2 regions of the Thermoanaerobacter brockii subsp. finnii Ako-1 genome follow, and region 1 is predicted to be linked to the other one. Evidence: riboswitches for the same ligand, from Rfam matches in the RefSeq annotation. Region 1 holds a riboswitch; the other holds the start of a gene.
The links. A riboswitch is a leader RNA that binds a small molecule or an ion and turns the genes downstream of it on or off. The one in region 1 is predicted to bind fluoride.
Positions count from the first base shown of each region.

Region 2: linked by a shared signal. The riboswitch ahead of crcB (fluoride efflux transporter CrcB) and the one ahead of THEBR_RS03200 (DUF6062 family protein) in region 1 are both predicted to bind fluoride.

Region 1 covers NC_014964.1:655,886-671,976, forward strand. Annotated here, with positions in the region: gene THEBR_RS03145 (ABC transporter substrate-binding protein) at 1-1,195, shown strand, start outside; gene THEBR_RS03150 (carbohydrate ABC transporter permease) at 1,278-2,180, shown strand; gene THEBR_RS03155 (carbohydrate ABC transporter permease) at 2,205-3,047, shown strand; gene THEBR_RS03160 (glycosyl hydrolase-related protein) at 3,179-3,628, shown strand; gene THEBR_RS03165 (AraC family transcriptional regulator) at 3,772-4,662, shown strand; gene THEBR_RS03170 (acetamidase/formamidase family protein) at 4,880-5,779, opposite strand; gene THEBR_RS03175 (sodium-dependent transporter) at 6,353-7,762, shown strand; gene THEBR_RS03180 (ATP-binding protein) at 8,078-9,385, shown strand; gene fsa (fructose-6-phosphate aldolase) at 9,506-10,156, shown strand; gene THEBR_RS03190 (ABC transporter substrate-binding protein) at 10,253-11,560, shown strand; gene THEBR_RS03195 (peptidoglycan D,D-transpeptidase FtsI family protein) at 11,584-13,245, opposite strand; fluoride riboswitch at 13,411-13,470, shown strand; gene THEBR_RS03200 (DUF6062 family protein) at 13,523-14,179, shown strand; gene THEBR_RS03205 (ABC transporter substrate-binding protein) at 14,448-15,773, shown strand; gene THEBR_RS03210 (carbohydrate ABC transporter permease) at 15,854-16,091, shown strand, end outside.
Region 2 covers NC_014964.1:2,255,999-2,271,008, reverse strand. Annotated here, with positions in the region: gene THEBR_RS11200 (peptidoglycan-binding domain-containing protein) at 1-2,705, shown strand, start outside; gene THEBR_RS11195 (prepilin peptidase) at 2,702-3,097, shown strand; gene THEBR_RS11190 (Rpn family recombination-promoting nuclease/putative transposase) at 3,163-3,966, shown strand; partial or broken gene ltrA (group II intron reverse transcriptase/maturase) at 4,415-5,827, shown strand; gene THEBR_RS11175 (SGNH/GDSL hydrolase family protein) at 6,134-6,859, shown strand; partial or broken gene THEBR_RS11945 (DUF1646 family protein) at 6,875-7,084, shown strand; gene tadA (tRNA adenosine(34) deaminase TadA) at 7,203-7,649, shown strand; tRNA gene THEBR_RS11165 (tRNA-Ser) at 7,654-7,744, shown strand; tRNA gene THEBR_RS11160 (tRNA-Ser) at 7,759-7,852, shown strand; RNA gene ffs (signal recognition particle sRNA large type) at 7,872-8,138, shown strand; gene THEBR_RS11155 (HD domain-containing phosphohydrolase) at 8,272-10,170, shown strand; gene dnaX (DNA polymerase III subunit gamma/tau) at 10,233-11,789, shown strand; gene THEBR_RS11145 (YbaB/EbfC family nucleoid-associated protein) at 11,856-12,191, shown strand; gene recR (recombination mediator RecR) at 12,201-12,800, shown strand; fluoride riboswitch at 12,849-12,908, shown strand; gene crcB (fluoride efflux transporter CrcB) at 12,970-13,374, shown strand; gene crcB (fluoride efflux transporter CrcB) at 13,371-13,754, shown strand; gene THEBR_RS11125 (HD-GYP domain-containing protein) at 13,809-14,981, shown strand.

The DNA.
Region 1 (16,091 bases):
GACTGATAGACAGTCTATTGAAGAAGCAGTTCAAATGTTTAACAAAGAACATCCGAACATTGAAGTAAAAGCGGTATTAGTTCCAGGTGACGAAACAGATGCAACGAAATTAATGACAGCTGTTGCAGCAGGGGAAGGACCTGACGTTTATTATCTTGATAGATTTACAGTAGCACAAAGAGCTCATGCAGGCATGTTAGAACCCTTAGAAGATTATCTAACACAATTGGGTACAAATATTGATGACTTAAAGAGTAAATTTTTCGATTTTGCAATTGAAGAAGCAACTTATAAAGGAAAACTTTATGCACTTCCGTGGGATACTGATGCAAGGGTTTTATATTATAATAAAAAATTATTTAAAGAAGCAGGATTAGATCCGGAAAGACCACCACAAACTATATCAGAACTCGATGAATATGCTAACAAACTCACGAAAGTGCAAGGGGGAAAAATTTTGCAAATAGGTTTTATTCCTTGGCGTGGTCAAGGATGGCCTTACACTTGGGGTTGGGTATTTGGAGGAAAATTTTATGATCATGAAACCAAAAAATTTACTTTTGCAGATGATCCTAAGATTGTTGCTTCACTAGAATGGCAGAAAACCTATGCTGATAAATATGGAATAAAAAATATTGATTCTTTCTTTGCTGCTTTTGGGGATGGTGGAGGAGCAGAGCCTGTTGATCCATTTATGATGGGAAAAGAAGCTATGAGGATAGATGGTAACTGGTTTTTGAGCACGCTGAGAAAATTTGCAGATCCTAAAGTATGTGAATGGGGAATAGCTCCAATACCATATCCTGGAGGTAGGGAAAAAGATTCAACTTGGGCAGGAGGTTGGAGTTTAGTTATTCCAAAAGGTGCAAAACATCCAAAAGAAGCAGCTGAATTTATTCAATGGATGGCTACAAAGGGTGCTATAAAATATGCCAAAGATACTGCTCATTTTTCTGCAATTAAAGAAGGTACATTGGAGGTTGTAAAAGAAGATCCAGATCAAAAATTGTTTTATGAACTTTTAAATGGCCCCAATGCTCACAGCCGCCCTGTTGTACCAGTAGGAGCACTTGTTTGGGATGAGTTAGTAAGGGCTAGAGATGACGCACTTTATGGTAAAAAAGTACCTCAACAGGCTTTGAAAGAAGCACAAGAGAAAGTTCAAAAAGAACTTGATAAAGCTCTGAGTGAATAAAAAGGATAAATGTTTAACCTCAGCCTTGCTCTTTGTAAAGGGCAAGGCTGAGGGAAGTAAGTAAAAGGAGGCTTAATATTGGATGTTTAAAACAAAAAAATTATCATTAGAGATGAGAAATAACATAACAGGTCTTTTATTTACCCTACCGTGGATAATAGGTTTCTTAATTTTTACTTTTTATCCTATAGTAGCTTCTTTCTATTACAGCTTCACAGAGTATAATGTTGCAACACCCCCAAAATGGGTAGGTTTAGAAAATTATATTAATTTGTTCAAAGATGAATTGTTTTTAGAAGCTTTTTATAATACAGGATATTACGCTGCGGGATTAGTTCCTCTCGGACTTATTGTTGGTTTAATATTAGCACTATTATTAGTACAACCATTGAAAGAAAAATATTTATACAGGGCTTTAATTTATCTGCCGAGTATTGTACCGGTTTATGCTCTTGCTGTTATTTCGTTGGTTTTTTTTAATCCATATTTCGGTCTTGTAAATGGTTTCTTGTCTATTTTCAGAATAAATGGACCTATGTGGTTAAATGATGAGAACTGGGTTAAATTTACTATTGTGCTTCTTTCACAATGGGGAGCAGGAGGAACAGCTTTAATATTTATGGCAGCGATAAATGATATACCAAAAGATTTATATGAAGCTGCTATGCTTGATGGAGCTACTGGTTGGCAAACTTTTTGGAAGATAACATTACCTCTTATGTCACCTGCTATTCTTTATTATTTAATTACTGCTACGATAGGAGCAGTGCAGATTTTTGATTTGCCTCAAATAATGACAGGTGGAGGACCAGCTAACGCTTCTTTGTCTTATGTAATGTATTTGTACCGACATGCGTTTAGGTATTTACATATGGGGATAGCTTCTGCAATGGCATGGATATTATTTATCGTAACAATTATTCTTACCATTTTAATATTTAAAACTTCCGCAAGATGGACTTTTTACGGTGGTAGTGAAAAATAGTTAAAAAGGGGGATTTCAATAGCGATGTTTAAAAATCTGAAAATAAAAAAAATATTTCATACCAATATGACAAGATTATTATTGATATTAGTAACTTTTATATACATGCTTCCACTTCTTTGGATGGTAACAACATCTTTAAAAGCGAATCAAGATCTTTATGCGTCTCCACCAAAGATAATATCTATTCCTCTTGTTTTTGAAAATTACAAAAAAGCCACAGAATATTTTCCTTTTTGGAGATATTTCAAAAATAGTGTAATAATTACTACTGGAGTAATAGTCGGTACTCTTTTCTCTTCTCCGTTAGTTGCTTACAGCTTTTCTAAAATTAATTGGAAAGGGCGAGATATACTTTTTTACATTATGTTATCCACGATAATGCTACCTTTTGCAGTTACTATGATACCTCAATTTTTAATTTTTAAAAAACTTGGATGGATAAATACTTTCTTACCACTCATAATTCCCAGTTTCTTTGGCAATCCCTTGAGTATTTTCCTTGTAAGACAATTTTTTATGACAATACCTGATTCACTTCTAGATGCTGCGAGAATTGATGGGGCATCAGAATTACAAATTTATACAAGAATAATGCTACCTCTTGCTAAACCTGTATTATTTTTGATAACCTTGTTTACTTTTATAGGTGCGTGGAATAACTATTTAGGACCTTTGATATATTTAACCGATGAAAGTAAATATCCTCTTGCGCTAGGGCTTCCTCAGTTTCTAGACAGATATGGTACTTATTGGAATTGGATGATGGCAGCAGCTACTATTTCCGTGGTACCCACTATCATTTTCTTTGCATTTGCTCAAAAATATTTGATAGAAGGTATAAAATTGACAGGTTTGAAAGAATAAAAATTAGGTTCAAAAGTAGAGGTGGGAATTATGTATGTATCATCCAATGAATTAAAATCAAATCTACGTCAATATATATTAGCTTTAGAATTTACTATTATGGGTTTGATTTTTTAGGTGATACTATGCGCATGTCTTTAATAAGAAGTTCTTATTTTCCTGATCCGCTTCCTGAGATAGGAGAACATGAGATTGAGTTTGCAGTATATCCTCATACTGGAAACTGGACAAATGCACGCTCTACGAGATGTGGATATGAATTTAACAACAGATTGGAAGCTTTTTATGATGATCCTCATGAAGGGATATTAGGAGATGTAATGACTACAGTAGAAGTAGAACCGGAAAATATCATTATAGCGGCTATAAAAAGAGCTGAAGATGATGATTCTATAATATTGAGGATGTACGAAACAAATGGAGTAGAGACGGTAGGAAATGTGAAAATATCATTGTTTGCTGAAACAGTGGTAGAGACTGATTTATTGGAACAACCTGTAGGAGATATAGTAAAGATTCAAAATGGTGTTTTTAGTAGCGTATTTAAACCGTATGAAATAAAAACTTTCAAAGTTAAGTGATATAAGTTAGAATAAAAGATAGTTATTAATGAACATATAACGTTAATTAAAAAATTTTTTTAAGTAATTTTAGCTTTGATAAGAATAAGTATGTATTAAGTTTATATGTAGTGCTCCTATTGTGGGGGTGGCATTTTGTGAATATGTATAGAGCTTCTGAAGAATTATCTAAACTGGATATTCAAGTTTCTATTGATGATTTTATAATAAATGTATTATGGTTTAGAGTGATGGTTAGAGAAGGGGAATGGGAAATACCAAGACATACTCATTCTAGTTTTGAATTTCATTTTGTTCCGGAAGGGGATTCACTAGTTATTCTTGATGATGAGCAATTTGTAGTCAAAAAAGGTGAATTTTATGTTACAGCACCGGGAATTTATCATGAGCAACGTTCAATAGGGGAAAAATATATAGAATATAGCATAAATTGTGATTTTAAAAAAACAGAGAAAGAAGTTTTCTCTGAAATAGATATTATTTTTGAAATATTAAGCTCAGCAAAATGTTTTCCAGTCAAAGATCGATATGGAGCAATGAAGTATTTCGAATTAGCTCTACAAGAGGCATATGCACAAAAAATAGGATTTTACAATAATATAAAAAGTTTAATTGTCATGATACTTACTATGGCTGCACGTGCCTTGGTTTTTGATAACAAAATATCTTCTTATTATCCTGTGCCTAAAAAATTAAAAGAAACTGATTATAGGTTTACTTTGATAAAAAAATTTATTGAAGATAATATTTCAGATGTTCGTAAAGTAGAAGATATAGCAAATTATCTTCATCTCAGTCCTAAACAGATAAATAGAATTGTAAAAGAAAAAACAAATAAATCTACAAAAGAGCTAATAAACTTTCTTAAGCTTCAGGAGGCAAAAGAAATGCTAAAAAATACAAATATTTCAATTAAAGAAATAGCTAATAGACTAGGTTTTTCTAGTGAATATTATTTTAATCAATTTTTTAAAAGAGAAGAAGGATATCCTCCGGGACTTTATAGAGATAATATTAAGAAGTATTACTATTAATATTTTATTTTTTTATTGAAAGTGAAAGTATTACTAGAGGAATTCAAAAAATTCATAAAGAGCTGGAATCAGTAGATCCCAGCTCTTTACATAATTTAGAGCAGTAATTAAATTATGTGATAATTTATCCTATTACCTTTGTCCAAAGAAATACTTTTATATAAAATTATATAAATAGAAATATTTATCCATAGCAAATTGTTCTAATAAAAAATCTTCACACCCCTATTCCATAACTTTCCAATACCCAATTTGGCAAACTAAAGCGTGAGGTTTTAAGTGGATCTACTACTTGTGAAATCTGTACATTTCCTGCTATGCTAAAAAGTGTAGCTATCTCTTCTATTGATAATTTAGTAAAGCTTCGGAATAAGTTTGCCATATCATGAACAGCTAACTTTACTGCTTTATCTAAAGATTCATCTGATGCTATTGTTGCTGTTACATCTTTTGTTTTTACCATTGGGTTAGAAAGTTTGAGATTATTTAAAACTCTAAACTCCACTGTAACAGAACCTGCCACTTCTACACCTGATACTCCTACTTCTCCATCTCCCATTGCAGCATGTAAATCTCCCAAAGCAAATAATGCACCTTCTACAAATACTGGCAAGTAAAGTTTTGAGCCTTCACTGATAAGTAGGGTGTCCATGTTTCCGCCATGAGAACCAGGTGTTCCACAGTTTATATTGCCTTCTTTTGGTGAAACGCCTATTACTCCTATCATAGGTTTAATTGAGAGAGAAACTTTTTCATCAAAAATAACTTTTCCATCTTTTATATTAACTACTCTGGAATACAGTCCCTCCATTAAATCTCCCAATACGCCCAAATCCTTACCTGTTGCCACTACACCTTTATTGGCTATTTCAATTTTTTTAATTGTGACTTCCAAAATATCACCTTCTTTTGCACCTTCAACATAAATAGGGCCTGTTGCAGGGTTTACTTTGTTCCAATCCATTTGCTCAAGCTTATCTTCATTTGACTTGATTTGATTTGAAAAGCAATCTAATGTTTCAATCTCTACTTCATCGCCGTCTTTTACGAATAGTACAGGCTTATTATCTTTTGTAAAACTAAATATGTGATTTTCACTTGATATTTTGTAATGCATTTACACGACTCCCCTTTCGTATTTGTGTTGATTTAATTTTCAATTTTGTGATTTGAAATAATCACTCCTTTTTTGGTTATACTGCTTTCAAAAACATTTTATTTTCTAATTGAGAATATTATACTCTCCCAAAAGTCATTTTTGTCACTTTCTCTATTTTCAACTTTTGTGAATTCAATGTTAAGCTCATCTATCTTCATTCCTTTCATTACTTCTGTTATCATCATTATAGCACATAATTATAACAAAAGATAATATGTACTAAAGTTACAGCTTATTGAACCTCATAAGCATAAAAAAGTTGGTTGGTGTAGCTGTTGCTTGTTGAATAATTTTGTATTATAATTTCATATTATAATTTATCAAAGAACAGTTTATTTGGAGGTTTAAAATTTCCTGTTTAAGTTTTTAAACCTTAACTGGAAATTTTATATACAATCATATTATACGAGAGAGATGAGGTGAAAAATGAAAAATAAAAAATAAAAAATAAAAAGGTTATTCCGTTTATAGAATCCTTATTTAAGTGTTGCATTTAATATGCAATTTACATACTTAAGGAGGGAATATTTGATGGAAAAAAGACAAAGAGAAAGTTGGGGTTCTCGGATTGGATTTATCCTGGCAGCTGCAGGTTCAGCAATTGGGCTTGGTAACATCTGGAGATTCCCATACATGGCCGGTTCAAACGGTGGTAGTGCATTTATTTTAATTTATTTTGTATTCGCATTAGTCATCGGTCTCAGTATCATGATCGCAGAATTTGCTATCGGACGTAGAACCGGCTTAGCAGCAGTTGGAGCGTACAAATCTATTAACAAAAATTGGACCTTTGCAGGGGTTCTTGGTATACTTACTGCCTTCTTTATAATGGGATTCTATCCTGTTGTAGGAGGTTGGGCACTTGCCTATGTAGTAAAATCTGTAACAGGCCTACTGTCAAATGCAGGATCAATTGCTGATGCCTTTGGTGGCTTTATCTCTAGCCCAGTGGAGCCTTTGATTTGGATGGGCATATTCTTAGCAATGAATATCTTTATCGTTGCCAGAGGTATTGCAGGGGGAATTGAAAAAGCAAGCAGTATTCTTCTGCCTACATTATTTGTGCTACTTATTCTAATCGCACTTAGAAGTATAACATTACCAGGAGCGGGAGCGGGTATTGAATTCCTATTCAAACCTGATTTTAGTGCTGTTACTGGTCAGACCTTTCTTGCAGCTTTGGGACAGGCATTCTTCTCTCTAAGTTTAGGTATGGGCTGTATGATAACATACGGTAGTTATCTAAGTAAGAGTAAGAACCTTCCAAGCAACGCGTTGATAGTTACATTAATGGATACTATTGTTGCTATTCTTGCAGGTTTGGCAATATTCCCAGCGGTGTTTGCTTATGGAATGGAACCAACAGCTGGACCAGGGTTGGTATTCGTAGTTGTTCCTACAATCTTTGCTGAAATGGGAGCATTGGGAATTCTCTTCTCAGTTATATTCTTCATTGCTCTTACAGTTGCAGCTCTTACTTCATCAATATCATTACTTGAAGTAGTTACAGCTTATCTGATTGACGAAAGAGGAATGGAAAGAAAGAAAGCTGTTTACATCTCCGGAACTATTATGTTAGTTACAGGAATTTTTTCATCCCTATCATTGGGAGTTATGTCAGATGTAAAATTCCTTGGAGTTGGAGCATTTGACTTCTTCGATATCTTAACAGATAAGATATTCCTTGCAATCGGTGGATTGCTACTGGCTATATTTGTTGGCTGGGTCGTTAAGAAGGAGGACCTTGAGGATGAGCTTACAAATGGTGGAACTATTAAGTTTCCACTGTTTAACGTATGGTACAATCTTATTAAGTATGTAATTCCAGTAGCTATATCTATTGTTGCTATTATGGGTATTATCTCTATTGAACAAACAAGCCTGATGATATTTGGTTTGGCAATCATAGGAGTATTAGCAATTTTTTCTAAGAAGCTATAAAGATAGTTTAAATATTATAAATAAAGGGTATTATCTCACGATGAGATAATACCCTTTTAAAATTGCAGGAGGGGAGAAAAGTGATACTTCAAAGTATGAAAAATATAATATAGAAAAATTAAGAAAAACAAGCCTTACAGAAAAGTTACGATTTAAGATATTTCATGGGTTGTTGCTAAAAATTATCCTACAGTATCTTGACACTATCTCACAGGACACAATAAATTTTAGGAAATATTGCTTTTATGATATAATTTAATAAGATAAAGAGATAAAGTAGAAATTTTTTAAACTATGTTATAGGAGATGATGCAGTTGGGAAATAAAGAAAAATTAAAAAATATTTTAAACGGGTTAAATGAAATAGTGATTTATAGAAATATTACAAATCATAGCTTAATAAGAAAATGGATTAAAATTTTACAAGAACTTTTAAAAGAAGAGCCCTCTATTGAGTTTATTTATTCTGAATATAGCAGTTTTTACAAAGGTATTACTGAATATGCTTTTAAAAAGAGGATTCATAAAAATATTTGGCCTACTTTTTTGGCAGAAGAAATCGCTTATGATGAAAACCCCTTTAGCCACATTTCAGAAAAATATGGTTTTAATGCTGTGAGCAATTTAATTATTAAGACTATTGAAAAAGAAATAGGGATTTTAAAGGAATTTTGCTATGTAAACATAGCAGAAACTGTAAATAGTTTATTAAATACGGAATTACCTGACTTTGAAAACTCTGTTAATAATATTTTTTATGAAAAAGTTAACAATACCACTTTCATGTTAGGAAATTTATGGGAACTAAAAGAGGGTAAAATTGCTGAATATCTATCAAATTATTACCATTCAAACGGTTGCGGCATTTTTGGAAAATATAAAGCTTTTCGATGGGTTAAAGAAAATTGGGCTGGAAGATTAAAAGGTATTGAAAGTGTTGACCCTGTAACTTTTGAGGATTTGATAGGATATGAAGAAGAACGGAAAATAGTTATAGAAAACACAGAAGCTTTTTTAAAGGGTTTTCCTGCGAATAATGTGCTTTTATATGGAGATAAAGGTACTGGAAAGTCATCTACTGTTAAGGCTTTGCTCAATGAGTTTTACAAAGAGGGATTGAGACTTATAGAAATTAATAAAAATGATATAAAAGATTTATCATACATACTTGATATAATTAAAGACAGAGGAATGAAATTTATATTGTTTTTTGACGATTTGTCTTTTGATGAAAGTGAGGCGGATTATAAAGAACTTAAGTCAGTATTAGAAGGTGGAGTAGAGGTTTTACCTTCAAATATAGTAATTTATGCAACGTCAAATAGGAGGCATATTGTTACAGAAAATATAGAGGACAATGAACTTCATAATACAGATGCGAGAGAAGAAAAACTTTCTTTAAGCGATAGATTTGGGATAACTATTACCTTTGTTACTCCAAGTCAAGAAGAGTATTTAAAAATTGTTAAGGGTTTAGCTCAAAAGCACAATATAGAAATTGAATGGAATCTCTTAAAGGAAAAAGCATTGCAATGGGCTATTTGGCATAATGGCAGGTCGCCTCGAAGTGCAAAGCAATTTATAGACCATTTAAGATATGAGTTATCTAAGAATACTGTTTGAGTTTTTGAAGGCTTGTTTTGAAGATAAAATAAAAATTGCATAATATAAAGCATGGCTTTTAATTTTTTAAAGTTAGATATATAATAAAGGTAAATAAATTGATAACGGAGGGATGAAATGATGAAATTTTTTCTTGACACTGCAAATGTTGACGAAATAAGAGAAGCTAATGCATTAGGTGTAATATCAGGTGTTACTACAAACCCATCTCTTATTGCTAAAGAAGGAAGAGATTTTATTGAGGTAGTAAAAGAAATTACTCAAATTGTAGATGGTCCTATAAGTGCAGAAGTTATAAGTGATGACAGTGAGGGCATGATTAGAGAGGCAAGAGAGCTTGCAAAGATACATAAAAATATAGTAATAAAAATTCCTATGACGGCTGAAGGGTTGAAAGCAGTAAATGTTCTTTCCAAAGAAGGGATTAAAACAAATGTGACATTAATATTTACAGCAAATCAAGCATTACTCGCAGCTCGTGCAGGTGCGACATATGTAAGTCCTTTTGTAGGAAGGCTTGATGATATAAATACAGATGGCTTGCAGATTATTGAGGATATTGTTACGATATTCAATAATTACGACATAGATACAGAGATAATCACTGCAAGTGTAAGACATCCTATACATGTTTTACAGGCAGCAAAACTAGGGGCACATATAGCGACAGTACCATATAAAGTGCTCATGCAGATGGTAAAACATCCGTTGACAGATGCGGGAATAGAAAGATTCAAAGAGGATTGGAGAAAAGCAGGGCTTAAAATATAAATTGATAAAAAAGCAGGGTAGAATTAGGAAAGCTATCCTGCTTTTTAAGTTATTTAAGAGTAATTTTGAGAATATAGATAGTAAGAGGTGGTTAATGTGAGAAAGCCTTTTACTATTTTCTTATATTTGTTAGTGATATTTTTTCTTATATATTGGCCTTACTATATGAATCTTTATGAAAAAGAACAAATACAAGAAAAAAATCAGGTAGAAGAGGAGTTTAGGGGGATAATAACTTTTTGGGATTTCCCTCATCCTTCAATAGGAGACCCGGGAGGATTTGAATTTATAAAAAAGAAAATAGAATTATTTCAGTACAAATACCCGGGTGTGGTAATAGATTTTGAGCCTCTTTCATACAAAGACGGATATGAAAAACTGATTAACTCTTCTAAAGATGGCTCTTTGCCAGATATTTTACCTGTTGGGGCAGATTTTTATTTTATTTCAAAGGATTATTTAAGTCCTATCAATAAATATGTAGATGAAGAGTTTAAGAAGCAATACAAGGAAGGCGTTATTGATGCTATAAGTTATAAAGGCAATATTTATGGAATGCCTTTAGGAATGTATACTAATGTGCTTTTTTTAAATGTGGATATGTTTGATGAAAAAGAAATTAAACTTCCTGAAAACGGCGAGTGGAATTACGAAGAATTTGTGGATAGTATGATAAAATTGACTTATACTGAAGGTAAAAAGGATAAAAAATACTTTTATGGATTAGGCATTTCTCTTGCACCTGATAATTATAATTTATGGGGGTTTTTACTTTTAGATGGTGCGAGAGCTTTTGACAAAGAAAAGTATTCTTTTTTTGGCCCTCAAGCAGTTTCAGGAGTGCAAAAAGTTTTGGATTTATTTAATAAATATAAGGTGGTCAATCCTGTTTCACTTGAGGGAGAGAGGGAAAAGTTGTGGCAAGACTTTATTACTACTAAAAACACTGCAGTATTAGTAGAAGAAAGTTATAAAATAGCACAGCTTAAAAATTTACAGTCAAAAGGAAAGTTGTTTGAGTTTGATGTAGCGATGTACCCCGAAGGGGAAAGTGGCATACCATTGACATTATCACCTAAAATATATGCCTATGGCATAAAGAAGGAAAAAGATGAAAAAAAGCTTGAGATGGAGTATAAATTTATAAAGTTTCTTACAGAAGACCAACAAAAGGTGATTGAGTTAGGTTATGTACCAGTTAAAAAAGATAAAGTTACTGAAGATGACAAAATGAAAAGAATTGAATTAGCTACTAATTATACAAATATCATCCCACAATTTGACGGATGGAGAAAAATAAACAACACAGTGATAGCAAAAATAAAAGAAGGAATAGGAAATAACAAAAATGCCTTTGATATAACAGAGGAAATAAAAAACAGTGTAAGTCAGTTGGTGCACTAAAAATAACGGGTATTATTATTTTTTTACTTTTTTACTGTGTCATAATACCTAAGAGTATCTCTTAATATTTCTTGTGCTATTGGCGCGGCTACTTCTCCTCCCATATGACCATTTTGTGTTGGATTTTTAACAAGAACTAATACTGCAATTTTTGGGTTTTCAACTGGTGCAAATCCAGCAAATGATGCTACGTATTTCCCTGGAGCATAATTTTCCGTTGTACCTGTTTTTCCACCTACTGTATAGCCAGGTACTTTTGCTGCTTGGCCGGTACCCTCTGTTACTGTTTTTTCAAGTATATGTCTCATTGTATCGGATGTTTTTTTAGAGATAACTTGTCTAACTATTTGAGGCTTATATTCTTTAATTTTTTTATCGCCGTTTTCGATATATTTTACAATATGTGGAACCATGAGGTTTCCACCGTTTATCACGGCTGAAAAAGCTGTAATCATTTGGATTGGAGTTACAGCGATTCCTTGACCAAAAGACATAGTAGCGAGGTCGACAGGATATATCTTTGACTTTGGCAAGATCATTCCACTGGCTTCTCCAGGAAGCTCAATTCCTGTTGGAGTACCAAAACCAAAAGCTTGTATGTATTTATAAAAGGCATCGACACCTAATCGTTCTACTACTTGGACAAAAACTGTATTACTTGATTTTTCAATAGCTTGCGAAAAAGTTATATCTCCCAAAGCTTTCCAACTTCTAATTTTTTTACCAGAGACTATATAATATCCAGGGTCGTAGAATTTTTCGTCTGGTGTAACTACAGCTGATTCTAATGCTGCAGAAGCGGTTATTACTTTAAATACTGAAGCGGGTTCGTAAGTACTTGACACTGCCGGGTTTGACCAGTATTCCTTTGAAGGCACATTTTGCCAATTATTTGGGTCAAAATCGGGCAAATTAGCCATGGCAAGTATTTCACCAGTTTTTGGATTCATAACTATTGCTGTTATGCCATCTTCTGGTTTATATTTTTCATATGCTTTTTTTATAGCTTTTTCTGTATAACTTTGTATTACAGAATCAATTGTGAGGACAATATTATCACCGTTTGTAGGTTCTTTGTAAAACTTTGGAACTCCTACTTTTCTACCTTCTCTATCTACAAGAGAGATTTCACGGCCAGGTACACCACCCAAGTATTTATCTAAAGAGTATTCAAGGCCATACAAACCATTACCATCAATTCCTGCAAAACCTAATACTTGTGATAGCATTTTGTCGTTGGGATAATTTCTCATAAAAGTATCTTCTACATATATGCCTGGTATGTTAAGACTTTTTATTTTATTTATATTTTCAAGAGGAATGGACCTGCCAAGTACAGCCCACTCTGAGTTTTTATTTGAAAGAATTTTATAAAGCGAGTCTTTGTCCATATTTAAGTATTTATAGAGTTCTTCTGAAGCTTTTTCTGGATTTTTTATAAATTTAGGAGCCGCAAATACATCTCCTGCTGGAACATTACAGGCAAGGATATTCCCGTTTACATCATAAATATTGCCCCGTTGAGGCTTTAATATGATATCAGCAGTACTTTGCCTTTCGACTGCCATGGCAAGTTTTTCAGAGTTTATACCCTGTATCCATATAAGCCTTACGATAAGGGCGAAAATCATAATAGTAAAAAAGATAAATATGGTAAATGTTCGTTTTTTTACATATGATGTCAATTTTATTCTAACCCCTTTTTATAAAGATTTTGTTTATCCAATATAATTATACCATAGATATTTTGCAATTTAATTAAATAAAAGTATAGAAATGTTTTTGCTTGGGTGGAGGCTTCACTTGTATTTTTCTTATAAAAAATATATAATTATAAATAAGAGATAAAATTAAATAACGGTGATGAAGCTCACCTTATTGCCGTGAAGGCTAATGGCTTCTACGCGCTTTCGTAGAAGCCATTTTTGTTTATTTGACAAAAAAGAGAGGATGAGAATCTGCATGAAGTTAGAATTTATTCCATTGTATGAGGTTTTTGAAAAATATAAGGGAGGTTGTCCAATATGCAAGGTTATAAAAGACGAAGAAAAAGCCTATTGTGAGCATTTGTTTGAAGATGAGGTTTTAAAAGACCCTGAAATGTATGTCAAAATAAGAGAGACAAATTTCTGCCATTATCATTTGGAATTATTGAATAATTCATATGATAAATTGGGTTTGGCAATTGCATTAAAAGAGAACGTCACTTATAAATTACAGCAAATTACGGAGAAAGGAAAATCTTTAAAGAAAAAAAGGAAAAAAGAAACAAAAAACAAATGCCTTGTTTGTGATTATTTAAGTGAAAGAGATAAATACCAGATGCATATATTGATAGATATTTTACATGCTGATAAAGAATTTGTTGAAAAGCATAGTGAAGGGCTGTCTAAATTGTGTTTTCATCACCTAAATATGTTTATGGAAGCTAAAAAGGATGTTACACCACAAATTGAGAAAATATTTAAAATAAATAAAGCGGCAATTGAAAAGAATATAAATGACCTTGAATGGTTTATAACAAAATTTGATTATAGATTTCATGATGAACCATGGTATGACTCCAAGGATTCGATTGAAAGAGCATTGAAATTATTGAGAGGTGGTTATTATGATTAGGATTTCTTTTGAAATTACTGATAGTTAAATCTGGCTCTAATGTTTTTAAGTTACGATTTGAATTTTCCCAAAAAGAAAAGGTAGAACGATTAGTTGAACAAATTAATAAAATAGCAAGATATTATAATATTAATAAGTTTCAAAAATGTCAACCGTATTATAAACGGTTGACATTTTATCAAAAAATTTATGTCAAACGGTTGACATATAAAAATTAATCAAGTATAATAAAAGTAAGTTAAAAAGATTTCAAAGAAAGGGGATTGTCATGAAAAGAAAAATTTTATCCATTATGTTGACGTTTGCATTGGTTTTTTCGCTCATGGCAGGCTGTGATACAAAAGGCAGCAATAATGGAGAAAGTAATAGTACTGTCACGGCAACAAAGACTGTAAAAATTACTTTGCTAAATTCTAAGGGGGAAATTCAGGCTCAATTAGAAGAGGCAGCTAAAGTTTTTACAAAAGAAAATCCAAATATTACTGTAGAAGTTATTCCTGCAGCGGCTGGTCAGTCACCTTTTGAAAAGGTTACCGCTATGTATGCATCTGGTAATGCACCGACAATGGCGATGCTGGATCCGGGTGATATAGCAAAATTCAAAGATAAATTTTTAGATCTAAGCGGAGAAAAATGGGTTGAGGATGCGATCGATTGGACTTTAAGTGTAGCCAGAGTAGATGGGAAGGTTATAGCATTCCCATTTGCAGTTGAAGGGTATGGGCTCATTTACAACAAAGCTGTATTAGATAAAGCTTATGGTGGAAACTTTGATCCGAGTTCTATAAGGACGAGAGATGCTTTGGAAGAAGCATTTAAAAAAGTAGAAGCAATTGGTGTCAAAGCTTTAGAAATTTCTCCAATGGATTGGTCTTTAGGCGCACACTTTCTGACAATAGCGTATGCTGCTCAATCGAAAGATCCTGCACAAGTAGCTCAATTTTTATCAGACTTAAAAGCTGGAAAAGTTGATTTGGCAAATAACAAAGTGTTTAATGGTTTAATGGATACTTTTGACATGATGAAAAAGTACAACATAGATAAAAATGATCCATTATCTCCGACTTATGATAGAGGACCAGAGCTTATTGGTAAAGGTGAAGTTGGATTTTGGTTTATGGGAAATTGGGCATGGCCACAGATAAAAGAATTTGATACTGCAAATGAACAATACGGCTTTATACCTGTGCCCATAAGCAATAATCCTGGGGATTATGGCAATTCACAGATAGCTGTAGGCCCATCGAAGTTTATAGGAATAGATAAGACACAGAACAATGCTGTTCAACAGGATGCCGCTAAGAAATTTTTGAATTGGTTAGTTTACAGCCAGACAGGACAGGATGCTCTTGTGAACAAAGCCAATGTTATACCTGCTTTTAAAAATATAACATTAGAGCCACAAGATCCTTTGGCTAAATCTATAGGACAATATATGAAGGAAAGTAATACATTAAAATTAGAGTTTAATACTATATTGCCACCAGACCACTGGTCAAAGTTAGGAGCTTCAATGCAAAAGTATTTGGCAGGCAAAATTGACAGAAAAGGCTTGATTGATGAAATAGAAAATTATTGGAAAAATGTTCAATAATATGTAAGGTTTGATTGAATAACGGATAGAATGTTATTGTCTATCCGTTATTCAATATAAAAGTGAAGGAGGATATGAATGTGAATCAAGAGAAAACTTTATTGGCTAAACTCAAAACGTACTTGATATTTGCAGGACCTACTACCTTTGCTTTTCTCACAGTAATAATATTACCGTTTTTATATGGAATATATTTAACTTTTACTGATTGGAATGGTATTTCTGCTACGCATGCTTTTGTAGGTTTTTCAAATTATTTACAAGCGTTTAATGATAAAGTGTTTTGGACATCTTTTTTATTGACATTAAAATATGTAT
Region 2 (15,010 bases), 750 kb from region 1:
TAATAAATGGCTCGCCTGTTTTAAAAGTAAGAATCAATACAACAACGGGAGGCGGTACTGATATAGTTTCTGCTCCACTTATGATGAGATGGCAGGGATATAATATTGTGGTGGTAGGAGATGGGAACGGAGGACATGTTTCAATAGGCTATTTTACCGATGATTTTAGCGATGTTGGAATTACAGATATCGCATTAGGCACCACTTATACACGTATAAGCTCATCAGCAGCACCAGTAAACGCAGGAGAAACATCACCTGAAACAGGCTTTATAATCGGTACAACACATGAGCCTAACAAAACCGCAGATGGCTATCTTTACAGAATTAGATTTAGTGATTTATTCAATGTCATTTCATCTTCAACAATATCTTCAAGAACAGACATCTTAAAATTAGGCAGCACAGGAAATGGAGTTAAGATACTTCAAGAAACGCTTAATATTATAGGCTATTCTCTTGTTGAAGATGGACAATTTGGTTCAGGAACTGAAGCAGCAGTCAGAGATTTTCAAAGTAAAAATGGGCTTACGGTAGATGGAATAGTCGGACCACAAACGTGGCAAAAGCTTGGGAGTAAATTAACAAGAACTTATATAAGACCTGTATATCAATGGAACTATGCATGGGGAATAAATATTTCAAAAGCCTATGCTGGTGCAGGCATAGGTATTCCAGCAAGTTTTTCAGTAGACGGCTCAAACGCCTACTTCACTGATGTGCTTGGTGGTATCTACAAAATAAATAATATCTTCAGCAGCACCTTAAATCTTACAGTAAACGGAAACCTTAGGAATACAAACAACCTTGTTAACCATTCCCCAGCTGTAGACGATAGATATTTATACATTCCATATTATTATTCAGATAGTTCAAAACAACACGGAAAAATTGTTGTTTTAGATAAAAATAATTTAAATGTTATAAAACAAATAGATTTTTCTTCCTCCAGTTTAAAATCTCAACTACCTAATTCTCCAAACTATATCGTATATTCTGCTGTTTCTGTCGGAGCAGACAGAATATATGCTAATGTAGGAAATTATTTTGTCACGATCAAAAAATCTGACTGGACAATAGATGGAGATGGAACAATACAATTAAATGCTCCAGCTACAGGAGAAGTTTCTATAGCACACGGTTTAGTTGCAACAGAAACTTCTGATGGAATATACGTATATTACCTTGCGAAAAATGGTATAGATTTGGCAATTACAAACGTAAATCCAATAGGCTATATGGAGCCAAATAAAAATTACACTGTGCAGGTCACAGTAAGTTTAGGTAATAGTTCAACAAGTATTCCTGCAACAGTAGCCTTATATGATGCAGGAAGTTTTAATTTCAATACAGTTATAACCGGAGACCCTGTAAGACTCAATACTGCAAATGCTGTAGCAAGTGCACAAATCACTTTAAGTCCCAACAGTTCTCAAACAGTCAATTTAAGCTTTACAGGGACAAGTTCAGATAGAAACTTAATAGCAGTAGTACAGCCCAATCCACCATCAAATCCAGACTCTTATTTGCAGTACTGGGATTATAATCAAACAAACAATACAAGGCAGTTTACTGCACCTGCAAAAAGGTTGGTGGATTTATATGTCACTAATCTTAATGCAGGAACTTCAAACATGGTAGGAGGGCACACCTACACAGGTTCAGTAGTAGTAGGACTCCAAAATGCTTCTTTTATATCAGGATATCCAGTTACGGGAACATTAAAGATATATGATGCAGCTAATCCATCTTCGCCATTCAAAACTCAAACAGTGTCATTTACAAGCAATACTACACAGACAGTCAGTTTTAACTACACAGGAAAATCGTCTGATATGATACTAGTAGCAGAAATATCATTAGCAAGTGCTGATAAATATTATGAGACTAACCTTTCCAATAATAAGATACAAACACTTGTTAAAGCGAACAATGGAGTGGATTTATATATTGCAAGCATAAATCCGGGAACTACCTATGTAGTCCCTGATGAAACCTACACAGGCTCTGTAACAGTGGGACTGCAGAAAAGCTATGCATTCCCTGTTAATGGTGTTGTAAAAGTTTATGACAAAGCTGATTCTTCTGTGTTTTTAACAAAATCTGTGCAGTTTAACAGTAACTCCACACAGACATTCAGCTTCAGCTATCCTGGAAAAAATACTGACATTACTCTGGTAGCTGAAATACAATTAACAGATACAAATAAATATGATTTAGACTTAAGCAACAACAAAAAGGAAGTTACAGTGCCTTATTCGTCAGAAATGGATAAGCTAAGAGGTACTGTAACAATATCAAAAACACCTCAATATGTGTTTACTAACAAGCACACGAGAGAAGACGGCTCTGTCTGCGATATGACTCTGAACATTTCATACACCTTTAACAAAAAAATCACCAGCATAAGAGCAGTACACGTGATAAACAGGTATCAAAATAAGGGTGTACTTTATGTAGAGCCTTATTCGGTTATAAAAAATATAGGTGACGTTACAGGAAGCGCAGTAATGAAGTTCCAGTATGATAAACCAGGAGATGAGAATTCAACACTGTATATTTACTTCACTGCTGAAGATGGAAAAACAGCCGAAGTACAGCTTAAAATCCCTGTAAATGGCTTTTATGCAGACTCAAAATTTAATCTTCCTGATCCACAGTGGAAAAAGTCAGAGCAAGATAACTGGACGGTGATTTTTAAATGAAAATACTAATCTTACTAATTCTATTTTTTGCAGCTGTAGAAGACATAAAAAAGATGGAGGTAGGATACATCTACCCTGCCTCCATCTTAATTCTTTCTTTTATAAATGTATTATTAAATCCTTATATAAATCTAAATTTTATGCTGCTTAATTCTCTTTTAATATTCATTGTTCTTTTTCTTTTCTGGCTTTTAGGAGGAATAGGCGGAGGGGACGTAAAAATTTTGACTGCTCTGGCTTTCTATGCAGGTTTTAAGATATGGGATATCCTTTTATTTTCTTCTTTAATTTTTCTCCTGTACTCCCTTGCTCTTCGTAAATTCAAAGCAAAGATACCTTTTATGCCTGCCGTTGTTGCTGGAACAATAATAAGTTTTTTTGTAAATTTTTAAAAAGACCTGTTTTACAGCTTTCAAAAATGCTATAATTACAGTAGAAGTAAAAGGAGGATTTTCATATGTCACAAGAATACGACATTACAGCTAAAAATATTTTTTCAAATCTTGCCGATGACATAGCATCATATTTTTTGGGTCTTAAATTTACAAAGCTTGATGAACTAAACATTGAATTTACCACGATTGAAAGCAGAGAAAGTGATATGGTATTTAAGTGTACTACTGAAAATAGAGATATAGCTCTACATATAGAATTTCAAACTTATAATGACAGCAAAATGCCTTATAGAATGCTAAGATACGCTACAGAAATAATGGAAAAGCATAATTTACTACCTTACCAAGTGGTAGTTTATTGCAGTAAAAATGAGTTAAAAATGGAAAATAATTTGAACTATCATTTAGGAGAAGAAAATTTGTTAAACTTTCGCTATAGAATAATAGATGTAGGGAAAATAAAATTTGAGGATATTGTTAAAACTAAATATTACGATTTATACACTTTTTTACCCGTGGCTGATAAAGATAAAAGACAAAAAGAAAAAGAAGCATATCTTAGAAAATGTGCTGAGGTAATAAGAGATATGCCAGTGGATAAAGCAAAGAAAAGTTATATAGTCACAACAGCCGAAATTCTGGCAGGAATAATCTATGATGAGGAAGTCATAGAGAAAATTTTTTCAGAGGTGATAGGTATGTCAATACTTGAGGAATCAAAGGTATATAAAAATATTTTAGAAAAGGGTAAAAAAGAAAAAAGTATAGAAATAGCCAGAGAACTTCTAAAAGAAGGAATGGATATTAATAAGATTGCCCAAATTACAAAGTTATCTGTAGAAGAAATAAAGAAGTTGTTAAATTAAAGAGCCACAAAAGGCTCTTTTTATTTATGTGCGCCCGGCATGGGCGATAACTAGGCGGTGAAAGTCCGCTGTGGGCTTGGTAGTGGGAACCACTAGCCAAGAGCAAGGGTGTCCATCGTGAGGTGGAATCTGAAGGAAGCTTAAGGCAAAATCTCGGTCTGATGAACAAGAACCAGATAAGAGGCTGAATTGGGATGGATGAGTTTGCGTAACAAAACGAAGTCCAACACTACCCGAATCCCATATAGTAAATCTGGCAGATATATGAGATGAAAGTTATCGTTCTTACCCGGGGAGGTCTCAAGGATAAGTCATGGGAGTAAAATCTGAAGTGACAACCCATGCAGTGATGTATGGCTGAACCTTGAGAAGTCAGCAGAGGTCATAGTACTTATCTAGACATGAATAGATAAGGAAGGACCGAACGTTAGGAGGTTTTGGAAATCTTATGGACTCGAAAGATATGCAAAGACTGCAGACAACTCAACAAAGAGGCTATCCGTTGGATAGAGAAATGGAATTTCAAAAGACAACGGAAGTGCATAGTATATCATCGGCGTCAAGAGATGGAAGAAACGAGGTACAAAGATATACCAGCAAGATGCTTGAAATGATAGTAGAACGAGGAAACATGAGAGCAGCATACAAGCGCGTTGTTGCAAATAAAGGAAGCCATGGAGTCGATGGGATGGAAGTAGATGAACTTCTACCGTATCTCAAAGAAAACTGGGCAACCATAAAACAACAACTGCTGGAGGGGAAATACAAACCACAACCAGTGCGAAGAGTAGAAATTTCCAAACCAGATGGAGGAGTAAGACTACTAGGAATACCTACAGCACTAGATAGGCTAATACAACAAGCAATAGCCCAAATACTAAATAGAGTCTACAACCATACATTTTCTGATAGCAGTTATGGATTTAGACCAGGACGCAGTGCAAAAGACGCAATAAAAGCCGCAGAAGCATATATAAATGAAGGATATACATGGGTTGTAGATATGGACTTAGAAAAGTTCTTTGACAGAGTAAACCACGACATAATAATGTCCAAACTAGAAAAGCGGATAGGAGACAAAAGGGTACTAAAGTTAATACGAAGATACTTAGAATCAGGAGTAATGATAAACGGAGTCAAAGTATCAACAGAAGAAGGGACACCCCAAGGAGGGCCATTAAGTCCCCTATTAGCAAACATAATGTTGGACGAACTAGACAAAGAACTTGAGAAACGAGGGCATAAATTCTGCCGATATGCAGATGACTGCAACATATATGTAAAAAGCAGGTCTGCAGGAAACAGAGTAATGAAGAGCATAAAGAAATTCATAGAAAGCAAATTAAACTAAAAGTCAACGAAGCAAAAAGTGCTGTAGATAGACCATGGAGAAGAAAATTTCTTGGATTTTCATTCTATACAAAAGAAAACGAAGTAAGAATAAGAATCCATGAAAAATCCATCAAAAGGTTTAAGGAAAAAGTAAGAGAAATAACCAATCGGAACAAGGGAATAAGCATGGAAAACAGAATAAAAAGACTAAATCAAATAACGACAGGATGGGTCAACTATTTTGGATTAGCAGACGCGAAAAAGCATAATGAAAACCCTTGACGAATGGATAAGGCGAAGACTAAGGGCATGTATATGGAAACAATGGAAGAAGATAAAAACGAAGCATGATAACCTAGTAAAACTAGGAGTAGAAGAACAAAAAGCCTGGGAATACGCCAATACAAGGAAAGGCTACTGGAGAATATCCAATAGCCCAATCCTAAATAAGACTCTTACAAATAAATACTTTGAAAGCATAGGTTATAAGAGTTTATCCCAAAGATATCTAATTGTACACAATTCCTAATGAACCGCCGTATACCGAACGGTACGTACGGTGGTGTGAGAGGACGCTGAATAAAATAATTATTCAGCTCCTACTCGATTTTTACTATAAAAAGCTCTAATTTAACTTAATTTTTTATTGTTTTTTAACGTGAAGGCTGAGTATTAATGTAAATTGATATTTTGGTAAAAATTTTTTCTATTTGTGTAAAAGATTATTAGTGGTATAATGATGATGAAATTTAGTTAAAAACTAATTTTTGCTTACAAGTAGGTTGATGCCCATTAATGTTTTGGTAAATAAAAAATTTATGGGGAAGTGATAAAAATGGCCGGCATGACATTGGAAAATTATTATGATATCGTTGTAGCAGGGGATTCTATTTCAAAGGGTGTAGTATATAGTAAGGAAAAAAGTAAATACGTTATATCAGACGTAAATTATGTAAATTTACTAAAGGACAACATAAAAGGAACAGTAAAAAATATTGCTAAGTTTGGAAATACTCTTTTAAAAGGTATTGACATTTTAAAGAGGTATTTGTTAAAAGATAAACCTGATATAGTTCTGATAGAATTTGGAGGAAATGACTGTGATTTCGATTGGGAAGAAATTGCGAAGAATCCTTATGATGAGCATAGCCCCAAAACAGATTTTTATATTTTTAAAGAAAAGCTCAAAGAATTGATAAAATCCTTAGAGGATGCAAACATAATTCCTGTGTTAATGACATTACCTCCTTTGGATGCTGACAGATATTTTAAATGGATAAGCAAAAACAGTGAAGAGATGGGCAAAAACATTTTAAAGTGGTTAGGCAGTGTTACTAAAATATATTGGTGGCAGGAAAAGTATAACTCAGCTATATTAAGTATAGCAGAAGAAACAAAGACAAGGCTTATTGATATAAGGAGCGCTTTTTTAGATTATCCCGATTTTAGGCAATTTATTTGCACTGATGGTATTCATCCTAATGAGAAGGGACATAAAATAATAGCACATAAGATATATGAATATCTGCAAAGAAATTATGCATATCTTTTAAAAGAGTGAGCATATAAAGATTAAGCCGAAATTTTTTCCTCAATGACGCCGGAACAGATAAGGGCTATTTTAATGGGAATGCTTATTAGTGGAGGAATGTTAATTCAAGGTAATATCCCAAACATCATTTCAGCGGGCAAATTAAAAATAAAAAGTACTGAAAGGGCACGAATTGCTGTTCCTCTAGGTGCAATACTTTTGATAGTGTATTATATTGTATTGTTTGTGATTTAAATAAGTCAAGGAGGAGCATACTTGACACTTAAATAATTCTCTGATAAAATACCTTTATGCAGAGGACAAATAAAAAGCAAAAATAAGAGTGTAGTTACTTTTGCTTGCGGTGGAGTATATGATTAATAAGTTTATGGAGGCAGCTCTTTTAGAGGCGAAAAAAAGTTACCAATTAGGTGAAGTACCTGTTGGAGCTGTCATTGTAAAAGAGGGACAAATAATTGGAAGAGGATTTAATCAAAAAGAGTCTACAAATGATGCTACAGCCCATGCAGAGATTATAGCGATAAAGGAAGCTTGTAAAACTCTTGGCAGTTGGAGACTTGATGACTGTAGCATGTATGTGACTTTAGAGCCTTGTCCCATGTGTGCGGGAGCTATTTTAGAAGCTCGCATAAAAAGAGTGTATATAGGGGCAGAAAGTGATAAATCTGGTGCTGCAGGTACAGTAGTTGATATTTTAAATAACAGCTATTTAGGAAGTAAAACAGAAGTGTATTTTGGAATAATGGAAGAAGAATGCAAAACTCTTTTAAAAGACTTCTTTGAAAATTTAAGGGAATAGGTGCGGAGAGATGGCTGAGTGGTCGAAAGCGCTCGCCTCGAAAGCGAGTGGGCGAATTTTTCGCCTCGTGAGTTCGAATCTCACTCTCTCCGCCATGAAAAATAAATGTGGAGAGATGACCGAGTGGACGAAGGTGCACGACTGGAAATCGTGTGTACCCTTTAAAAGGGGTACCGAGGGTTCGAATCCCTCTCTCTCCGCCATGAAAAAGGTAATTCTTGGCCGTACTAGATGGGGAGGTAGCGGTGCCCTATAACCTGCAACCCGCTATAGCAGGGTCGAATTCCCAGGCTGAGGCCTGACCATTGTAAGGTCTGGCATAAGTAAGTGGCGTTGATACTTGAGTCCTGCGCAACGGAAATTTGCGAACCCCGTCAGGTCCGGAAGGAAGCAGCGGTAAGCAAACACTTCCGTGTGCCGCAGGGGAGCTTGAGTGGAGCTAACTGCTTATGTAACGCTTATGGTGGCAGGTCGAAGCTGGGTGTACGGCCTTTTATTTTTGCTCTTTTACTGGAAAATATTTCTTATTATTTTTTATAACTTTTACTTAAAATTTGAAGGCTTTTAGCCGAAATAAATATAGGGAACTTATTCTTACAAAAGAAAAGAGATGGAGGATAGTATGTTTAAAGGATATTATAATACACGGATATTTTTTACTTTATTTGGAATTTCTGTAATTGTTTACTCATTGTCATTAGCTTATTTTTTGTCAGGGTTTGAAAATAGAGTTTTTATAGGGGGAATAATTTTATTAATTTCGCTGGGGTTATCGAGTTTTTTATCTAAAAAATTGTCTGAACCTATTGAAAAATTAAACGAAGCTGTTAAAAGGATTTCTCGGGGGGATTTTGATTATCAGTTAAATATTACTGATTCAAAAGAGCTTAGGGAACTTTCAGAGAATTTTAATTCCATGGCTAGAGACTTATCTCAAAGTTATAAAAAATTAAAAGAACAAACAGAAAGTTTAATACAACAAAATGAAGAATTACAGGAGTTTAACGCGGAATTAGAAGCTTCCTACGAGCAATTAGAGGCTTTGACTCATGAATTAGAAATTTCTGAAAGAAAGTATCGATTGTTAGTAGAAAATATTCGGGATATTTTGTGGGTGACTGATAAAAATTTTATTATTGAATTTGTCAATTCACGAGTTATAAGGTATTTAAATTATACTCCTCACGAATTGATAGGAAAAAGCATTTTTGAAATTGTAGATGAAGACAGCAGAGAAATCTTGAAAAACATGATGGAAGGTAAAATTAATTTTTCAGAAATCAATTTTAAAAACAAAGAAGGCTTATTGGTTATAACAGAAACCCATGTTAAAAGGCTAAAAATTGATGAAAAAGTGGTAGGCATTCAAGGCATTTCTCGAGATATTACAGAAATGTATTATGTAAAAAAACAGATAGCTGAAAAGAATAATGAAATATTGGCTATTAGTGATGTAGGAAGGCTACTTACATCGGGAAGTGACATAAAAGAGGTATTGAATAACATAGTAGAAAAAGTTGCTGAATTGTTAAATTCACCTTTGTGCACTATAAGAGAATATAATCCGTATTTTCATAAGTTTGTTTTACTTGTAAAAGGGGGAGAATTAAAAGATTATCCTGTCTATGAAGAAATTAAATTATCAGAAGAGGACATAAATGAATTAGTAAATCAAAAAGAAATAAAAATAAAAGATGTAGAAGAGTTTTCTCATAGTGAAAAAATAACACCTATTTTTGCAGCTAAAGATGTTTATTCAGTTGTGATAGTGCCTTTAATTTTTAGAAATGAAACTAAGGGAATTTTAACAGTTTGGACTGCAGCAAATACGGTCAAAAATATGAGTTTATTGAGATCTATTGCCAGCGCAGTGTCTGTGGCAATTGAAAATTCCAAACTGTATGACGAGATTAAAAAAGTCTATATAAAGACTATAGAAGCTTTAGCTTATGCAATGGAAGCAAAGGATTTATATACGAAAGGACATTCTATGAGAGTATCTCAATATGCTGTTTTAATAGGGGAATATATGGGCTTTTCAAGGGAAAAAATAGAACAATTAAGGATTGCAGGGATATTACATGATATAGGAAAGATAGGTATATCTGATACTATTCTTCTAAAGAAAGGCAAACTCTCGGAAGAAGAGTATAACGTTATAAAAAGTCATCCAGAGATATCAAGAAAAATTTTAATGCCTATAGATCTGCCGAAAGAAATATTAGAAGCTATTTCCAAACACCATGAACGATATGATGGGAAAGGCTATCCTTATGGTTTAAAAGGCGAAGAAATCCCTATAGAAGCAGCAATTCTTGGTGTGGCTGATGCCTTTGATGCAATGACTTCTGATAGAGCTTATAGAAAAGGAATGACTATTGAAGAAGCAGTAAATGAAATTTTAAGACATAAAGGTACTCAATTTCATCCTGAAATAGTAGATGTATTTATCTCAATTTACATGAATGCGAGGCAAAAGCTAGAGGAAGTAAAAAATCAGATATTTGAAAGTGTTTCTTAAAATTTTAGATGTAGAAATATATCTTTTTTTTTGTTACAATTGAAAATAACGAGGTGTTAAACATGTATCAGTCTTTGTATAGAAAGTATAGGCCAAGAAGTTTTAAAGAAGTGGTGGGGCAAGAACATATTGTAAGAACTTTAAAAAACCAAATAAAGTTAAAAAAGATAGGACATGCTTATCTCTTTACAGGTACAAGAGGAACAGGAAAAACCAGTGTAGCTAAGATTTTTGCAAAAGCAGTTAATTGTTTAAATAATAAAGATGGAGAGCCTTGTAATTCTTGTGAGATTTGTCAAGCTATAAATAACAACACTACGATGGATGTTTTAGAGATTGATGCTGCGTCTAATAACAGTGTAAATGATGTAAGAGAATTGAGAGAGTCTGTAATTTACGCTCCTTCTCAAGCTAAGTACAAAGTATATATAATTGATGAAGTGCATATGCTTTCTACAGGGGCTTTTAATGCTCTTTTAAAAACGTTGGAAGAACCTCCTCCTCATGTGATTTTTATTCTTGCTACTACTGAACCGGACAAATTGCCTGATACTATTTTATCAAGGTGTCAAAGGTTTGACTTTAAAAGAATACCTACGCGGTTAATTGCTCAAAATCTTGATAGAATTTGCAATGACAGTGGAATAAAAATCGAAGAAAAGGGACTTAAAACTATTGCCATCTATGGAAATGGTTCTATGAGAGATGCGATAAGTCTACTAGAACAATGTGCTTCTTACAAAGAAGGCCTTATAACCTATGAAGATGTATGCGAAATGTTGGGTGTAGCTAATGATGAAATGTTATTTTCTCTTTTAGATTACATGAATGCTAAAGATGTAGCAGCTTCATTGAAACAATTAGATAAAATTTTGTCTTATGGAATAGACGTGGGGAATTTTTTAAAGTCCTTAACTTATATTTTGAGAGATATGGTGCTTTACAAAACAGGAGGAGAAGAATTAAAAGAAATTTTGTATAGCGATGTAGAAACTGTAAAAGAAAGAGTGCAAAACTTTGGTACAGCTTTTTTGACTAACGCTTTAGAAAAATTTATAAATCTACAAAAAGAAGTTAGATATGCTATATCTCCGTTAACCCTTTTAGAAGTGACTATTTTGAGGTTGATAAAGCCGGAAATTTCTTACGATATGATGAGTTTGTTAGCAAGAGTAGAACAAATAGAAGACAAATTAGAAAAAGGACAATTTTTTTTGAGGGAAGAAAAAGAAGAGAAAAATAAAAAAATAAATTCGCCAGAAGAAGGAAAAGAAGAAAACGTGGCATCGCAAATAGTACAGCAAGAGGATATAGATCTAGAAAAGGTGTGGGCTGAAGTAAAAGAAATGATAAAAAAAGAAAGAATAGCTTTGTATGCCTTTATAGAAAAAGGGATTCCTTATTTAAAAAAAGGAACAATTGTGGTAGAATATCCTGAAGAGTATGCTTTATTAAAGGAGGAATTGAGCAAAGCGGAAAACAAAAGTTTTATTGAAGGAATATTAAAAGAACTAGTTGGGAAGGCAATTCCTTTGAAGTTTGAATTAAGAAAAAATGAAGAGGAATTACTTGTACAGCAAGTTAAGGAGTTTTTTGGTGAAGATATAGAGATAATATAATTTTCACAAATAATTCAAAAAAGCATATAAATATTTTTAGAATAAAATTTAGGAGGTTATAGTGTTATGGCAAAAGGCGGATTTCCGGGCGGGTTTAATATAAATAACATGATTAAACAAGCCCAACAGATGCAAGAAGAAATAAAGAAAATGCAAGAAGAGCTAATGCAAAAGACTGTAGAAGCTACTGCTGGTGGTGGGATGGTAAAAGCAGTTGCTAATGGCAGAAAAGAACTTGTAAGTATTGAAATAAATCCTGATGTTGTAGATAAAGATGATGTAGAAACGTTAGAAGACCTTGTATTAGCTGCGGTTAATCAAGCGTTAAGGAATGCAGAAGAAATGATTGCTTCTGAAATGGCAAAGATAACCGGAGGATTAAACATTCCTGGACTGTTTTGAGGTGAAAAAATGAACTATTATTCTACTTCTATAGCGAAGCTTATAGAAGAACTGTCAAAGTTGCCCGGTATAGGTCCTAAAACAGCACAAAGGCTTGCTTTTTTCATAATAAATATGCCTTTGGAAGAGGTAAAAAGCTTGTCTCAAGCGATTATTGATGCAAAAGAAAAGATAAAGTATTGTAGAATTTGTTATAACATAACTGACACAGAGGTTTGTAACATATGTAGTGATAAAGAAAGAGATCATTCTCTTATATGTGTTGTTTCTCATCCTATGGATGTTGTTGCAATGGAGAAAATACGAGAGTATAAAGGAGTGTATCATGTACTTCATGGTGTTATTTCTCCTATAGAGGGCGTTGGCCCTGAAGATATAAAAATTAAAGAACTTTTAGACAGAGTAAAAAATGGAAATGTAAAAGAAGTCATACTTGCTACAAATCCTGACATAGAAGGAGAAGCGACAGCAATGTACATTGCTAAGCTATTAAAACCGTTAGGAATAAAAGTCACAAGGATTGCTCATGGGGTGCCGGTAGGTGGTGACTTGGAATACACCGATGTTGTAACTCTTTCAAGGGCTCTTGAAGGTAGAAGGGAATTGTAAAAGGTATTGCATTTTCATTTGTAGTTTATTATAATAAATTTGTGATAAATACCATAAGGTGATGGAGCTCGCCATAAATGCGGAAACGCTGATGGCTCCTATTAGGAGGATATAAGGCCTAATAGGGGCCTTTTTATTGCCCCAAAATGTAAACGGAAAGGAGATTTTCATGGAATACATCTATATAGGGATTGGAGGATTTTTTGGAGCAGTACTGAGATATTTAATAACAATTTACTTTACAAAAATGTATCACACTGTATTTCCCTTTGAAACTTTTATAATAAACATTTTAGGTTCCTTTTTGTTAAGTTTTATTGCTAATTTTGCTATGGATGAGTACAAGGTAAATACTAATTTGAGGTTAGCGATAACAACAGGATTTATTGGAGCTTTTACAACATTTTCCACGTTTAGTATGGAAACAATAAATTTATTAAAAGCAGGGAAAGATTATATTGCTCTAAGTTATATGATTTTATCGATAATGGGAGGCCTTTTGATGTCTTATTTAGGATTTGAATTTGCTGACAAAATTTTTGACTTATTAAAGAAACGGGAGGAAGAACAGTGAAAAATATACTGTATGTGGGGATTGGAGGAATTTTTGGAGCAATATTGAGATATGAAATGTCGCGGCATATAAAGGAAAACCGAGAGATAATTATTCCCATCGAAACTTTTATTATAAATGTATTAGGTGCGTTTTTATTAAATTTCTTATCAAGTCCTAAAATAAATGTAAATTTAAGCTATGATGTTAAACTTTTTCTGACAACGGGATTTCTAGGTGCTTTTACAACATATTCAACTTTTTCACATGAGACAGTATACTTAATCAAGGATAAAAAATATTTTCATGCTTTTATATACATGTCATTGACAATTATATTTGGACTAATAGGGGGAATATTGGGATATTATGTCGGATTTTATATAGGAAATTTAATTTAGTTAGTGTATAATATATATTAGTTGAAAATAAATATCAGTTAGGAGGAATAAAATGTGAATTTGAATTATAATAATCTGCTGTCTGCTTTATCTTTGGCCCTTGACGTGCAAGAGTATAAGAACATGGGACATGCAAGAAGAGTGGCTTATATTTCTTTAAGGATTTCAGAGATGTTAAATTTAAATGAAGAAGATACAAAAAAAGTGTACTATTCTGCTTTGTTACATGATATAGGACAAGGAGATGTATACGAAGATTTTAACAAAGACGAATGGTGGAAACACAGTGAAAGAGGAAGTGAGATTGTAAAGAAGTTGCCTTTTGGAGAAAATTTTTCGGATATTATAAGATATCATCATGAAAATTACGATGGAAGCGGACATTTTAAACTAAATGGGGACTCTATTCCTTTAGGAGCTCAAATTGTTTTTATATCTGATCAATTTGATATACGGTACACCTCATCGGTTGGGAAAGAAAGTGAGTATAATATTCGGAATAATATCAAAGAAGGTATAAAAAGTGGTACTGGCAAGATGTTTAATCCCGTGGTTGCAAATGCATTACTTGACCTTACAAGACAAGAAAAATTTTGGCTTGATTATAAATTTTTTGATATAAAAAGTTTATTAAAAAGGATTGAACCTAAAGACACAATTATCATAGGAATTAAGGAATTAGAGGATATAGCAGAAGCTTTCGCACAGATTATCGATAATAGAAGCCGTTTTACCTATAACCATTCTAAAGGTATTTCAAAGTTAGCTTATGAAATGGCTAAGGTGATAGGATATGATGAAGAAACTTCTCGAAAAATAAAAATTGCGGGATTGCTTCATGACCTTGGAAAGCTAGCCATACCTAATTCTATTCTTGACAAACCGGACAAGCTTACTGAAGAGGAGTTTATGGTTATAAAATCTCATACCTATTATACTAAAGAAATACTCAAAGAAATAGGAAGAATAGATGATATAGCAGAATGGGCCGCAAATCATCACGAGAAATTAGATGGAAGCGGGTATCCTGAGGGATTAAAAGGTGACGAAATTGGAGAGATTGATAGACATGTGGCGGTTTGTGACATGTATCAAGCATTGACAGAAGACAGGCCTTATAGAAAGGGACTTGAACCGAAGCAGGCGATAGACATTATTGCAAAATCGGTGAAAGATAATAAAGTAAGCGGAGAGTCTTTAGAAATTTTAAAAGAAGTGGTACTTTGATGTATACTCAACCGTATTTTAGGAAATAA